2 regions of the Enterobacter hormaechei subsp. xiangfangensis genome follow, and region 2 is predicted to be linked to the other one. Evidence: predicted binding sites of a transcription regulator. Region 2 holds the regulator's gene; the other holds the start of a gene.
What was found. The regulator LexA, encoded in region 2, represses DNA repair genes until DNA is damaged. The targets are predictions, from matches to a motif close to TNCTGTATGTACATACAGNA.
Positions count from the first base shown of each region.

Region 1 (6,638 bases), 650 kb from region 2:
CGGTCCGCTGGAAGTGCTGCTGACCATGACTGAAGAAGCGGGCATGGATGGCGCGTTCGGTCTCCAGGCAAACTGGCTGCAAGCGGACATTCTGATCAACACCGACTCCGAAGAAGAAGGTGAGATCTACATGGGCTGCGCGGGCGGGATCGATTTCATCTCTACCCTGCCGCTGTTCCGCGAAGCGATCCCTGCTGGATTCGAGACCTTTAAGCTGACGCTGAAAGGGCTGAAAGGCGGTCACTCCGGCGGTGATATTCACCTGGGCCTGGGCAACGCCAACAAACTGCTGGCGCGTTTCCTGGCGGGCCATGCCGCTGAACTGGATCTGCGTCTGGTGGACTTCAACGGCGGTACTCTGCGTAACGCGATCCCTCGCGAAGCCTTCGCTACCTTGGCAGTGCCTGCGTCGAAAGCGGACGAACTGAAAAAACTCTCCAGCGTGTATCTGGAGATCCTGAAAAACGAACTGTCTGCAAAAGAGAAAAACCTGACGGTGGTGCTGGAGTCCGTTACGACGGATAAAGCCGCGCTGACCGCACAGTCTCGTGACACGTTCGTCCAGCTGCTGAACGCAACGCCAAACGGCGTTATTCGCAACTCTGACGTGGCGAAAGGCGTGGTGGAAACCTCCCTGAACGTGGGCGTGGTGACCATGGGTGACGACAGCGCAGAGATCATCTGCCTGATCCGTTCCCTGATCGACAGCGGTAAAGAGTACGTTGTGAGCATGCTGGAATCTCTGGGTACCCTGGCGGGCGCGAAAACGTCTGCAAAAGGCAGCTACCCGGGCTGGCAGCCGGATGCAAGTTCTCCGGTCATGGCACTGGTGCGTGAAACTTATCAGCGACTGTTCAACAGCACCCCGAACATTCAGGTTATTCACGCGGGTCTGGAGTGTGGTCTGTTCAAGAAACCGTATCCGGATATGGACATGGTCTCCATTGGGCCGACCATCACCGGGCCACACTCCCCGGATGAGCAGGTTCATATTGAAAGCGTCGGTCACTACTGGACGCTGCTGACTGAGCTGCTGAAAGCAATCCCTGCGAAGTAATTCGCCGTCTGTTGCCCGGTGGCGCTACGCTTACCGGGCCTACAATTAGCGTAATCTACAGTCCCAACACCAGCTGACGCTCCAGCTGCGGATCCAGCAAGGTGACGTGCAGCCCCACCAGCCTCACCCCTCGCCCGCCCCGCCGTTCTTCCCATGCCTTTTTTGCCGTCGCGATAAGATCCTCTTTGTTGAGGCGTGGCCAGACGTGTTCCTGCGTCGTTTGCTGAAAATCGTTAAATTTCAGTTTGATGCCCTGCCGGGCAATAAGCAGATCCGGTTTGACCTTCAGTAAGCGTCGTTCAAGTTCAGGATAGAGTTGTTCCGTAATAATGGTTTCACATTCGGTCCAGTCATGGATATCTTCACTCAGCGTGCGTTCAACGCCGACCGATTTACGCAGCCGTTCGTTGTTCACATCCCGGTCATCAATGCCCTGACTGCGTTCCCACAGTACGCGGCCAAACTTGCCAAAACGCTTAAGCAGCAGCGCCAGATCGCTGCGCTGAACGTCTTCGCAGGTGCGTAGCCCCATACTTTCCAGCTTCGCGGCGGAGACTTTGCCCACTCCGGGGATTTTGCTGAGCGGCAGCGTCTTTAAAAACGCCGAAACTTCTTCCGGAGTGATAACGTACTGGCCGTTGGGCTTATTTAAATCGGAGGCGATTTTGGCGAGAAATTTGACCGGCGCGACACCCGCCGATGCCGTCAGGTTCAGCTCGTTGAAAATAGTCTGGCGGATCTCCTGCGCCATCAGGGTGGCGGAGCCGTGGCAGTGCACGCTGTGGGTGACATCCAGATAGGCTTCATCCAGCGATAACGGTTCAATCAGTGAGGTGTAGCGGGAAAAGATCTCCCGAATGTGGCTCGATGCTTCTTTATAGGCATCAAAACGTCCGGGCAAAAGAGTGAGATGCGGGCACAGTTTCAGCGCCATCGCTGTCGGCATGGCGCTGCGCACGCCGTATTTGCGAGCAGGATAGTTGGCGGTGCTGATGACACCGCGCTGTACCCGGCTGCCGCCAATGGCAATGGGAATATCCCGCAGCGCCGGGTTGTCACGCATCTCCACTGCGGCAAAAAAGCAGTCCATATCGACGTGGATTATTTTGCGCATAGTAAGCCCTCACTCGTTACTGGATAAGTATACAGTAAACAAATGAGGGTTGAGAAGTGTGCATGGGAATTGTCGGGTGGCGGCGTTGCCTTACCCGACCAGGAAGACTAAATAATGCGTTGCTGCTCGCGAGCCATCCGCTTTTTCCGCGCATCGCACGGTTCCGGACAATCGCACACTTTTTCCATTCCGATGGAAGAGATGCCTCCGCAACTGCCCTGAATGCTTTTACGCTTGATGATCCAGCCTAAGGACATGCCGAAGATCACCAGCACAAACACCGCAAAGGTCGCCAGAAAGGTCAGCATAATCAGCCTCCGAAATCATCGAGCATGATGTTCTCATCTTCCACGCCAAGATCTTTTAGCATCTTAATCACGGCCGCGTTCATCATTGGTGGACCACACATATAGAACTCGCAGTCTTCCGGTGCCGGGTGCTGTTTGAGGTAATTTTCATACAGCACGTTGTGGATGAAGCCCGTATAGCCTGTCCAGTTATCTTCCGGCTGCGGATCGGATAACGCCACATGGAAGGTAAAGTTAGGGTTATCACGTGCCAGTTGTTCAAACTCATCGTCATAGAACATTTCGCGCAGTGAACGCGCTCCGTACCAGAAGCTGATCTTGCGCTTGCTGCCAAGTCGTTTGAGCTGGTCAAAGATATGCGAACGCATCGGCGCCATACCCGCTCCGCCGCCGATAAAGACCATCTCCGCGTCAGTATCTTTGGCAAAGAATTCGCCGAACGGGCCGGAAATCGTCACTTTGTCGCCAGGCTTGAGGGACCAGATATAGGATGACATGACGCCAGGGGGGGCATCAGGCACATTCGGTGGCGGCGTGGCGATACGCACGTTGAGCATAATAATGCCCTTCTCTTCCGGGTAGTTAGCCATGGAATAGGCGCGGAGCGCGGGCTCTTTTACCTCGGAAACGAAGCGGAAGAGGTTAAATTTATCCCAGTCGGCCCGGTACTCTTCGGGCACGTCGAAGTCAGCATACGCGACGGTGTGTGCCGGACATTCAATCTGGATATACCCACCCGCACGGAACGGGACGCTCTCCCCTTCAGGGACACGCAGCTTGAGCTCTTTAATGAACGTGGCTTTGTTATCGTTAGAGATAACTTCGCACTCCCATTTTTTCACGCCGAAGATCTCCTCCGGCAGCTCAATCTTCATGTTCTGGCGCACAGCGACCTGACACGCCAGACGGCATCCCTCTTTCGCTTCACGCTTCGTAATATGGGACAGTTCCGTTGGCAGAATATCACCGCCGCCCTCTTTCACCGTCACACGGCACTGGCCACAGGAGCCACCGCCGCCACAGGCAGACGAGACAAAAATCCCGTTGCCGGAGAGCGTGTTAAGCAGCTTATCCCCTGCCGGGGTACGGATCTGATTCTGCGGATCGTCATTGATATCAATGATCACATCCCCGGAATTGACCAGCTTCGCACGCGCCGCCAGGATCAGCCCTGACAGCACCAGTACTATCAGCGTGAACATCACCACGCCAAGAATAATTTCCATTTGTTAGCCCTTATAGCTGCACACCGGAGAAGGACATAAAGCCCAACGCCATCAGGCCGGTGGTGATAAAGGTGATCCCTAAGCCACGAAGCCCCGCAGGTACGTTGGCATATTTCATTTTTTCACGGATCCCCGCCATGGTAACAATCGCCAGCATCCAGCCGATACCGGAACCGAAGCCATACACAACCGATTCACTGAAGTTGTAATCACGCTGAACCATAAAGGAAACACCGCCAAAAATGGCGCAGTTCACGGCGATCAGCGGCAGGAAGATCCCCAGCGCGTTGTACAGCGACGGGAAGTATTTATCGAGGATCATCTCCAGGATCTGAACAAGCGCCGCAATCACTCCGATAAAGGTGATGAAGTTCAGGAAGCTAAGATCAACCCCCTCCACCAGCGCGCCATCGCGCAGCACGAAGTTGAATACCAGGTTGTTAATCGGAACGGAAAGCCCCAGCACAACGGTAACTGCCACGCCCAGACCAAATGCCGTCGATACCTTTTTAGAAACGGCAAGGAACGTACACATGCCCAGGAAGAAAGCGAGCGCCATGTTTTCAACAAACACCGCGCGCACAAATAAACTCAGGTAATGAGCCATTGTCGGTTACTCCTTTTCCTGCTGTTCAGGCTTCAACGTACGAATCAGCCAGATCAGCAAACCGATAATGAAAAATGCGCTTGGGGCCAGCAGGAACAGGCCGTTCGGCAGATACCAGCCGCCGTTCTGTACCGTATCCAGCACCGGAATGCCAAACAGCTTGCCGCTGCCAATAAGTTCGCGCAGGAAACCAACCGTCAACAGGATTACGCCGTAACCCAGGCCGTTGCCGATACCGTCCATAAAGCTCGCCAGCGGCGGCATTTTCATCGCATAGGCTTCAGCACGCCCCATCACGATACAGTTGGTGATAATCAGGCCGACAAACACCGAAAGCTGCTTCGAGGTTTCATAGGCGAAGGCGCGCAGGAGCTGATCGACCACGATCACCAGCGAGGCGATGATCGCCATCTGCACGATGATCCTTACGCTGTTGGGTATGTGGTGGCGGATCATTGAGATAAACATGCTGGAAAAAGCTGTCACCAGCGTTACCGCCAGCGTCATGACCACCGCCGTTTCCAGCTTGGTGGTGACCGCCAGCGCCGAGCACACCCCCAGCACCTGAAGCGTTATCGGGTTATTGGCTAACAGCGGGCCAATCAGCACCTTTTTAACTTCTTTCAGTTCACCCGTATCAGCCATTATTCAGCGCTCCTTCACGTACATTCTTCAGGAAGGGACCAAAGCCCAGTTCACCCATCCAGAAATCAAAGCTGTGCTGCACACCGTTTGAGGTGAGCGTGGCGCCGGAAAGGCCATCAACGGCAAATTCATCGCCGGGACGCGCGCCCCCTTTTACCACCTTCAGCGCAGGCTGGCCGTTGTCGTCGAGCACTTTTTTACCAACAAACTGTGCCCGCCAATTAGGGTTCTCAACTTCGCCCCCCAGCCCCGGCGTTTCGCCCTGATCGTAATAAGTAATGCCTTTAACCGTACGGCCGTCGGTATCCAGCGCCACAAAGGCGTACATCATTGACCATAAACCGTTGCCATAGATGGGCAACACGATTTTCTGAATGCGTTTTTGCTCGTCACGGACGAGGTAAATCTCCGCGACATTGCTGCGGCGCTTAATGCCTGCCGGATCCTGCGAGGCGTCAAGCGTGGTGCTCATTTGCGGATCTTTTAGCGCCAGCGCCTGGTTGTATTTCGCCGGGTCTTTATCCATTAACTCCCCGGTTTTTAAATCCACCAGCCGTGCGGTAATACGTTCGGCAAACACCGCTGCGACGTCATCCTTCGTCATGCCTTCCTGTATCAGTCCAGCCACGGCCAGGATGTTACGCTGTTTATCCAGCGCTCGTTGTTCCTGCTGGAGAGGTTTTAACCCTACGGCAGAACCGGCCACGACAATGGAACAAACCAGACACAGTACCAGCACCACCAGCAGCGTTTTGCTGATGCTGTCGTTATTTTTGATCTCAGCCACGCGCCTTCCTCCGCTTAATGTTGGCGCGCACGACCAGGTAGTCGAACAGCGGCGCAAACAGATTGGCAAACAGAATGGCCAACATCATCCCTTCCGGATAAGCCGGGTTGACCACGCGAATCAGTACACACATCACCCCAATGAGCGCGCCGTAACACCATTTACCTCTGTCGGTAAACGAAGCCGAGACGGGATCGGTGGCCATGAACATCATGCCAAACGCAAAGCCCCCCAGCACGAGGTGCCAGTACCACGGCATGGAGAACATCGGGTTTGTGTCTGAACCAATGAAGTTGAAAAGCGTGGCGGTGAGTACCATCCCGAGCATGACGCCAGCGACAATGCGCCAGGACGCCACGCGGCCAAAGAGGATGATGGCCCCGCCGATCAAAATCATCAGGGTAGACACTTCACCGATGGAGCCTGGAATATTGCCGATAAACGCATCAAACCAGGTGACAGGCTGTCCGGTTGCATTATTGACCAGCGTTTCGCCGCCGCCAGCCGCCCACTGTGAAAGTGGCGTCGCGCCGGAGAATCCGTCTGCTGCCGTCCACACCAGGTCGCCCGAGATTTGCGCCGGATAAGCAAAGAACAGGAATGCGCGCCCTGCCAGTGCCGGGTTGAGGAAGTTGCGTCCGGTCCCGCCGAAGATCTCCTTGGCAATCACCACGCCAAAGCTGATCCCCATCGCCGCCTGCCAGAGCGGCAGCGTTGGCGGAACAATCAGCGCAAACAGAATAGAGGTAACAAAGAAGCCCTCGTTGATCTCATGTTTGCGAATAATGGCGAACAGCACCTCCCAGAAACCGCCCACGATAAAGACAGTCATATAGATGGGGAGGAAGAAGACAGCGCCCAGCGTCATCATGCTGATCCAGCCGGCATCTGCCG
Region 1 is NZ_CP017183.1:957,345-963,982, reverse strand. It holds gene pepD (cytosol nonspecific dipeptidase) at 1-1,057, shown strand, start outside; gene dinB (DNA polymerase IV) at 1,113-2,171, opposite strand; gene nqrM ((Na+)-NQR maturation NqrM) at 2,279-2,479, opposite strand; gene nqrF (NADH:ubiquinone reductase (Na(+)-transporting) subunit F) at 2,482-3,705, opposite strand; gene nqrE (NADH:ubiquinone reductase (Na(+)-transporting) subunit E) at 3,716-4,312, opposite strand; gene BFV63_RS04455 (NADH:ubiquinone reductase (Na(+)-transporting) subunit D) at 4,319-4,957, opposite strand; gene BFV63_RS04450 (Na(+)-translocating NADH-quinone reductase subunit C) at 4,950-5,744, opposite strand; gene BFV63_RS04445 (NADH:ubiquinone reductase (Na(+)-transporting) subunit B) at 5,737-6,638, opposite strand, start outside.
Region 1: dinB (DNA polymerase IV) is a predicted target of LexA. The motif match lies at 2,189-2,208, and genes of this name have one in related genera.

Region 2 (6,638 bases):
TCTTTTCTGCTGGACGTGATTATTATTGTAGTTAAGGATTCGGTAGTTGTTTTTATATTCGGAATCTTTAACCGTTACGATATATCGTGCGGGGCTGGAAACCAGGTATTGTTTCGCCAGTGACGATGCCAGATAACGGCCAGCGAAAGGCCACGCAGTGAGAGAAACACCGCCAGCGCCAGCCACAGACCATGATTGCCGAGATACGGCAGGGTCAGCAGCGTCAGGCCAAACCCCGCCGCCGCGACGGCCATGCTGTTGCGCATCTCCGCCCCTCGCGTCGCACCAATAAACATGCCGTCCAGCAAATAGCACCACACACCCACCACCGGTAATACTACCTGCCAGAGGATGTAGCGATCGGCCAGCTCACGTAGCGCGGGCAACGAGGTGAGTAGCGCGACAATATGCTCACCAAAACAGGCGTATACCAGAGCAAAGGCCAGCGCCACCAGGCCCGCCTGACGACAGGCAGCACGCCAGACCTCACGTAACTGGCCGCTTTCACGCGCGCCATAGGCCTGCCCTGAATGCGCCTCGACGGCGTAAGCAAAACCATCCAGCGCGTAAGCGGTAAAGGTCAGTAACGTCATGAGCACTGCGTTGACTGCGACGATTTCAGGCCCAAGACGCGCACCAAAAACGGTTAAGGCGCCAAAGCAGAGTTGCAGCAGGAGCGAACGGAGCATGATGTCGCGATTAAGCGCCAGCAGCTTACGAATGTTGCCGCGCCAGGCCGATTTCAGCAGATCCAGGGTGATACCGCGCATCGCCAGTACGCGCCAGACCATTCCCAAACCAATTAGCAGCGTACCGTACTCGGCAATCGCCGTGGCCAGCGCCGCGCCCCGGACGTTCATGTGCAGCCCCATCACCAGCCACAGATCGAGCATAATGTTAAGCAGGTTGCCTACCACCAGCAGGATCACCGGCGCGCGGGCGTACTGCACGCCCAACAGCCAGCCCAGCAGGACCAGGTTTGCCAGTGAAGCGGGCGCGCTGAGCCAGCGAATTTCGAGGAACCGCCGGGCCTGTTCCAGTACGGCATCGCTGCCGCCCACAATATGGAGCGCAAAATCAATCAGCGGCGTACGCAACAGAACGATTAACGCGCCAGCACCGAACGCCAGAATGAGCGGCTGAACCAGCGCACGCGCCAGACGCAGGGGATCTTTTGCACCATACGCCTGGGCCGTCAGGCCCGTCGTACTCATGCGCAGAAAAAGCAGCAGCATAAAGAGAAAGCTGGTCGCCGTTGCGCCGATCGCGACGCCGCCGAGATAAATCGGCGAATCGAGATGCCCGATAACCGCCGTATCCACCAGCCCAAGCAGAGGAACGGTAATATTGGAAAAAATCATCGGTAGCGCAAGACGCCACAACGCCTTATCGGCAGAAGTTAGCAATGCCATGGAAATTACCGGAATCAGAAAACAGGCCAGGCTGTAGAGGAACTACAGCCTGTCAGGAAGAGATTACAGCCATTCACCGTTGCGGATAACGCCGACCGCCAGTCCTTCAATAGAGAAGCTCTGCTCGCGGAGATCCACCACAATCGGGGAGAATTCATTGTTTTCAGGCAGAAGCTGCACGGTATTGCCTTGTTTCTTCAGGCGCTTAACCGTCACTTCATCATCAATGCGCGCCACCACGACTTGCCCGTTACGCACGTCCTGCGTTTTGTGTACCGCCAGCAGATCGCCATCCAGAATACCGATATCTTTCATGGACATTCCGCTAACGCGCAGCAGGAAATCGGCGCTCGGCTTGAACATGCCTGGATCAACCTGATAGTGCCCTTCGATGTGCTGCTGCGCCAGCAGAGGTTCACCTGCCGCTACGCGACCCACCAGCGGAATACCGCTCTCTTCTTCCACCAGCAGACGAATACCGCGTGAGGCGCCGGAAACAATCTCAATCACGCCCTTACGCGCCAGCGCTTTAAGGTGCTCTTCGGCAGCATTAGGAGAACGGAAGCCCAGACGCTGCGCAATTTCTGCACGCGTGGGTGGCATACCCGTCTGGCCGATATGATCCCGAATGAGATCAAACACCTCTTGCTGCCTGGTCGTTAACGCTTTCATACCGCCCCCTGGGTGTATATACAGTTATGCTGTGAGTATATACAGTCAAAGGCGATTTTGGAACCAAAAACTGCACAAAAAACCAGGGACTTAATTATTCCTCGAGGCTCATCGGAAATGCGACCAAAGCAGCGTGACCCAGGTGATCGCCGCAGTGATAATCGCCAGCAGTACGGCAGCGGAACCCATGTCTTTCGCCCGGCCAGACAATTCATGGAATTCCGACCCGATTCGGTCAACAACGGCCTCAATAGCGCTATTAAGAATTTCCACTATCATCACCAGAAAGACAGATCCGATGAGCAGTACGCGGGTGATAGCATCAACATCAAGGAAGCAGGCGATGACAACGGCAACGATTGCAGCAACCGCCTCCTGGCGGAAAGCGGCTTCATTAACCCATGCAGCGCGGAAACCTTTCCATGAATAACCGGCAGCTTTAATGATTCGAGTTAACCCAGTGGTATTATTGGCCATTAAAAGAACCTTTTATGATAAATAGCGTCTGTAACTAAAGCCGCAGCGCGTTTTGCTGCAACCTGAAGTATGACGGGTAACAACAGAAATTTTGCGCGCTTTCTGTTATCCTTGCGCCGCAATTGCATTATTAACCAGAGGCTTTACATCGTTTATGTCCGGCTGGCCACGAATTTACTACAAATTACTTAATTTACCATTAAGCGTCCTGGTAAAAAGTAAGTCTATCCCAGCAGAACCTGCGCTGGAATTAGGGCTCGATACGTCGCGCCCTATTATGTACGTTTTGCCTTATAACTCGAAGGCAGACCTGCTGACGCTTCGCGCTCAATGTCTGGCGCACGATTTACCTGACCCACTTGAACCGCTGGAAGTCGACGGTACGCTGCTGCCACGCTACGTGTTCATCCATGGCGGGCCGCGCGTGTTCACCTATTACACGCCGAAAGAAGAGTCCATTAAGCTGTTCCATGATTACCTCGATCTGCACCGCAGCAACCCCGATCTGGACGTGCAGATGGTGCCGGTGTCGGTGATGTTTGGCCGTCGTCCGGGGCGCGAAAAAGGGGAAGAGAACCCGCCGCTGCGTATGCTCAACGGCATTCAGAAGTTTTTCGCCGTCTCCTGGCTGGGACGCGACAGTTTTGTCCGCTTCTCACCTTCCGTTTCACTGCGCCGCATGGCGGATGAACACGGCACTGACAAAATCATTGCGCAAAAGCTGGCGCGCGTTGCGCGTATGCACTTTGCACGTCAGCGTCTGGCGGCCGTTGGACCACGTCTCCCGGCACGTCAGGATCTGTTCAACAAGCTGCTGGCTTCCAAAGCGATTGCCCGTGCCGTAGAAGACGAAGCGCGCAGCAAGAAAATTTCGCACGAGAAAGCGCAGCAGAACGCAATCGCGCTGATGGAAGAGATCGCCGCGAACTTCTCCTACGAGATGATTCGCCTCTCTGACCGTATCCTCGGCTTCACGTGGAACCGCCTCTATCAGGGGATTAACGTCCACAACGCCGAACGCGTGCGTCAGTTAGCGCACGACGGCCACGAGATTGTCTATGTGCCCTGCCACCGCAGCCACATGGACTACTTGTTGCTCTCTTACGTGCTCTATCACCAGGGGTTGGTGCCACCGCATATTGCTGCCGGTATCAACCTGAACTTCTGGCCAGCAGGCCCGATTTTCCGCCGTCTGGGTGCGTTCTTCATTCGTCGTACCTTTAAAGGTAACAAGCTTTACTCCACCGTCTTCAGGGAGTATCTGGGCGAGCTGTTCAGCCGCGGTTATTCTGTGGAGTACTTTGTTGAAGGCGGTCGCTCGCGTACCGGTCGTCTGCTCGATCCAAAGACCGGCACGCTGTCGATGACCATTCAGGCCATGCTGCGTGGCGGTACCCGTCCTATCACGCTGGTGCCGATTTACATCGGTTATGAACACGTGATGGAAGTGGGCACCTACGCGAAAGAGCTGCGCGGTGCGACTAAAGAGAAAGAGAGTCTGCCGCAGATGCTGCGTGGGCTGAGTAAATTGCGCAACCTCGGCCAGGGATACGTGAACTTTGGCGAGCCCCTGCCGCTGATGACATATCTGAACCATCATGTTCCGGAGTGGCGCGAGTCTATCGATCCTATCGAAGCGGTACGTCCGGCCTGGCTGACGCCAACGGTCAACGGCATTGCATCCGAGCTGATGGTACGCATCAACAATGCTGGTGCGGCAAACGCCATGAACCTGTGTTGTACTGCGCTTCTGGCCTCTCGCCAGCGTTCACTGACCCGCGAACAGCTGACCGAGCAGATTGACTGCTACCTGGATATCATGCGCAACGTGCCGTATTCCGTGGATTCGACCGTGCCGTCTGCCACCGCCAGCGAGCTGATCGATCACGCGTTGCAGATGAACAAGTTCGAAGTCGAGAAAGATACGATTGGTGACATCATCATTCTGCCGCGCGAGCAGGCCGTGCTGATGACCTACTACCGTAATAACATCACGCACATGCTGATGCTGCCGTCGCTGATGGCGGCCATTATTACCCAGCACCGCCGTATTTCGCGTCAGGAGCTGCTGCGCCATATTCAGGCCATCTACCCGATGCTGAAAGCGGAGCTGTTCCTGCGCTGGAGTAAGGATGAACTGGCGGCAGAGCTCGATAAAATGACGGCAGAGATGCATCGTCAGGGGCTGATTACCATCAGTGATGATGAACTGCATATCAATCCGTCACGTTCACGTACCTTGCAGCTCCTGGCTTCCGGTGCGCGTGAGACGTTGCAGCGCTACGCCATTACCTTCTGGTTGCTGAGTGCAAATCCGTCCATCAACCGCGGTACGCTGGAAAAAGAGAGCCGGACGCTGGCCCAGCGCCTCTCCGTTCTGCATGGCATTAACGCCCCGGAATTCTTCGACAAAGCGGTATTCAGCTCCCTGGTGCTGACGCTGCGCGACGAAGGGTACATTAGCGATACGGGCGATGCCGAGCCGGAAGAGACGATGAAGGTTTACCAGATGCTGGCAGAGCTGATTACCGCGGATGTGCGTTTAACGATTGAGAGTTCGACGCAGGGCGAATGATGCTAAAGCCGGGTGACGCTAACGCTTACCCGGCCTACATGTTCCGCTAAATCGTAGGCCGGGTAAGGCGAAGCCGCCACCCGGCTTTTTTATGACCAGTAACTCATCGCCAGGCCCAGAAACAGCACCAGCCCGACGTAGTTATTATTCAGAAACGCTTTAAAGCAGGCTTCACGCTCGCGCTTCGCGATCAGCTTCTGCTGATACGCAAACAGCAGCCCCGCCACCAGTACGGACCAGTAAAACTCCCAGTTCAGCCCGTTCAGGCGACCAATCGCCACCATCAGCGCCAGCACCGCCACCTGTAATATGCCGATGATCAGCTTGTCGTGACGACCAAACAGGATCGCCGTCGATTTGATGCCAATCTTGAGATCGTCATCGCGATCGACCATCGCGTATTGGGTATCGTACGCAACGGCCCAGAGAATATTCGCCAGGAACATCAGCCAGCAGCTGAGCGGAACGGACTCGCTGACCGCGGCAAACGCCATGGGAATCGACCAGCCAAATGCCGCACCCAATACCACCTGCGGCAGATGGGTGTATCGCTTCATGAACGGGTAAACCCAGGCCAGCGCCAGAGCCGCAACGGACAGTAGAATGGTCATGGTGTTAAGGGTTAACACCAGCATGAAAGAGAGAAGCACCAGCACCACAAACAGAATGCGCGCCTCTTTCCCGGTCACCTGACCGCTCGGCAGAGGACGATTCGCGGTGCGCTTAACATGTCCATCAAATTTCCGGTCAGCATAGTCGTTGACCACACAGCCCGCAGCGCGCATCAGCCAGACGCCCGCCACAAATACCGCCAGGATCCACAGCGGCGGCACGCCCGGCGTGGCAACCCACAGCGCCCATAAGGTCGGCCACAGCAGCAGCAGCGCGCCAATGGGTTTATCAGTACGCATCAGGCGGTGATAGGCCAGCAGCTTATTCTGCGTCAGACTCCACTCCATTTTCTCTCCCTCTTAGTACAACGGCGATGCAGGCAAAAAGAGTTCCGTCAGTATTAACGGCTTGCCACTCAAACGAAGGCGGGAACGGCGCCCCCACAAATCGGCATCGCAACCAATTTCAATAAAATCACGGGTCAGTTCAGACGAGGTGAACAGATAGCGCCCCAGGGGCGTTTTGCCGAGGCGTTGCAATGCCAGCTCCGGCCCGGAAAGTGTAGACTCAGGAACCACCGTCCGCCCGGCAAGCCACGGCTCGCCATCTGCACAGAGTAAAATTTCACGCAGCCAGTAGCGTTCTTCCTGCGGCAGCAGCGGCAGCTCGCTGGCAATCTCCGCAGGCGAGACAAACCCTTCCTGAATCATCGTCACCGTGACCGTTTTACCCTGTTGCTCAAAACGTTTTGTCATGGAATCTTCCAGCAGCAGCCAGTCCAGCTGTTCCGGGTCAAGCGCAGGGATGTGGTCGAAATAGCGTAGCGCACGCAGCTGCGTGAGCGCGGGGTGTGACATGCCAGACTCTCCGATACATAACGTAAAAGCATT
Region 2 is NZ_CP017183.1:311,297-317,934, reverse strand. It holds gene dinF (MATE family efflux transporter DinF) at 75-1,412, opposite strand; gene lexA (transcriptional repressor LexA) at 1,476-2,084, opposite strand; gene BFV63_RS01510 (diacylglycerol kinase) at 2,193-2,561, opposite strand; gene plsB (glycerol-3-phosphate 1-O-acyltransferase PlsB) at 2,716-5,136, shown strand; gene ubiA (4-hydroxybenzoate octaprenyltransferase) at 5,226-6,095, opposite strand; gene ubiC (chorismate lyase) at 6,108-6,605, opposite strand.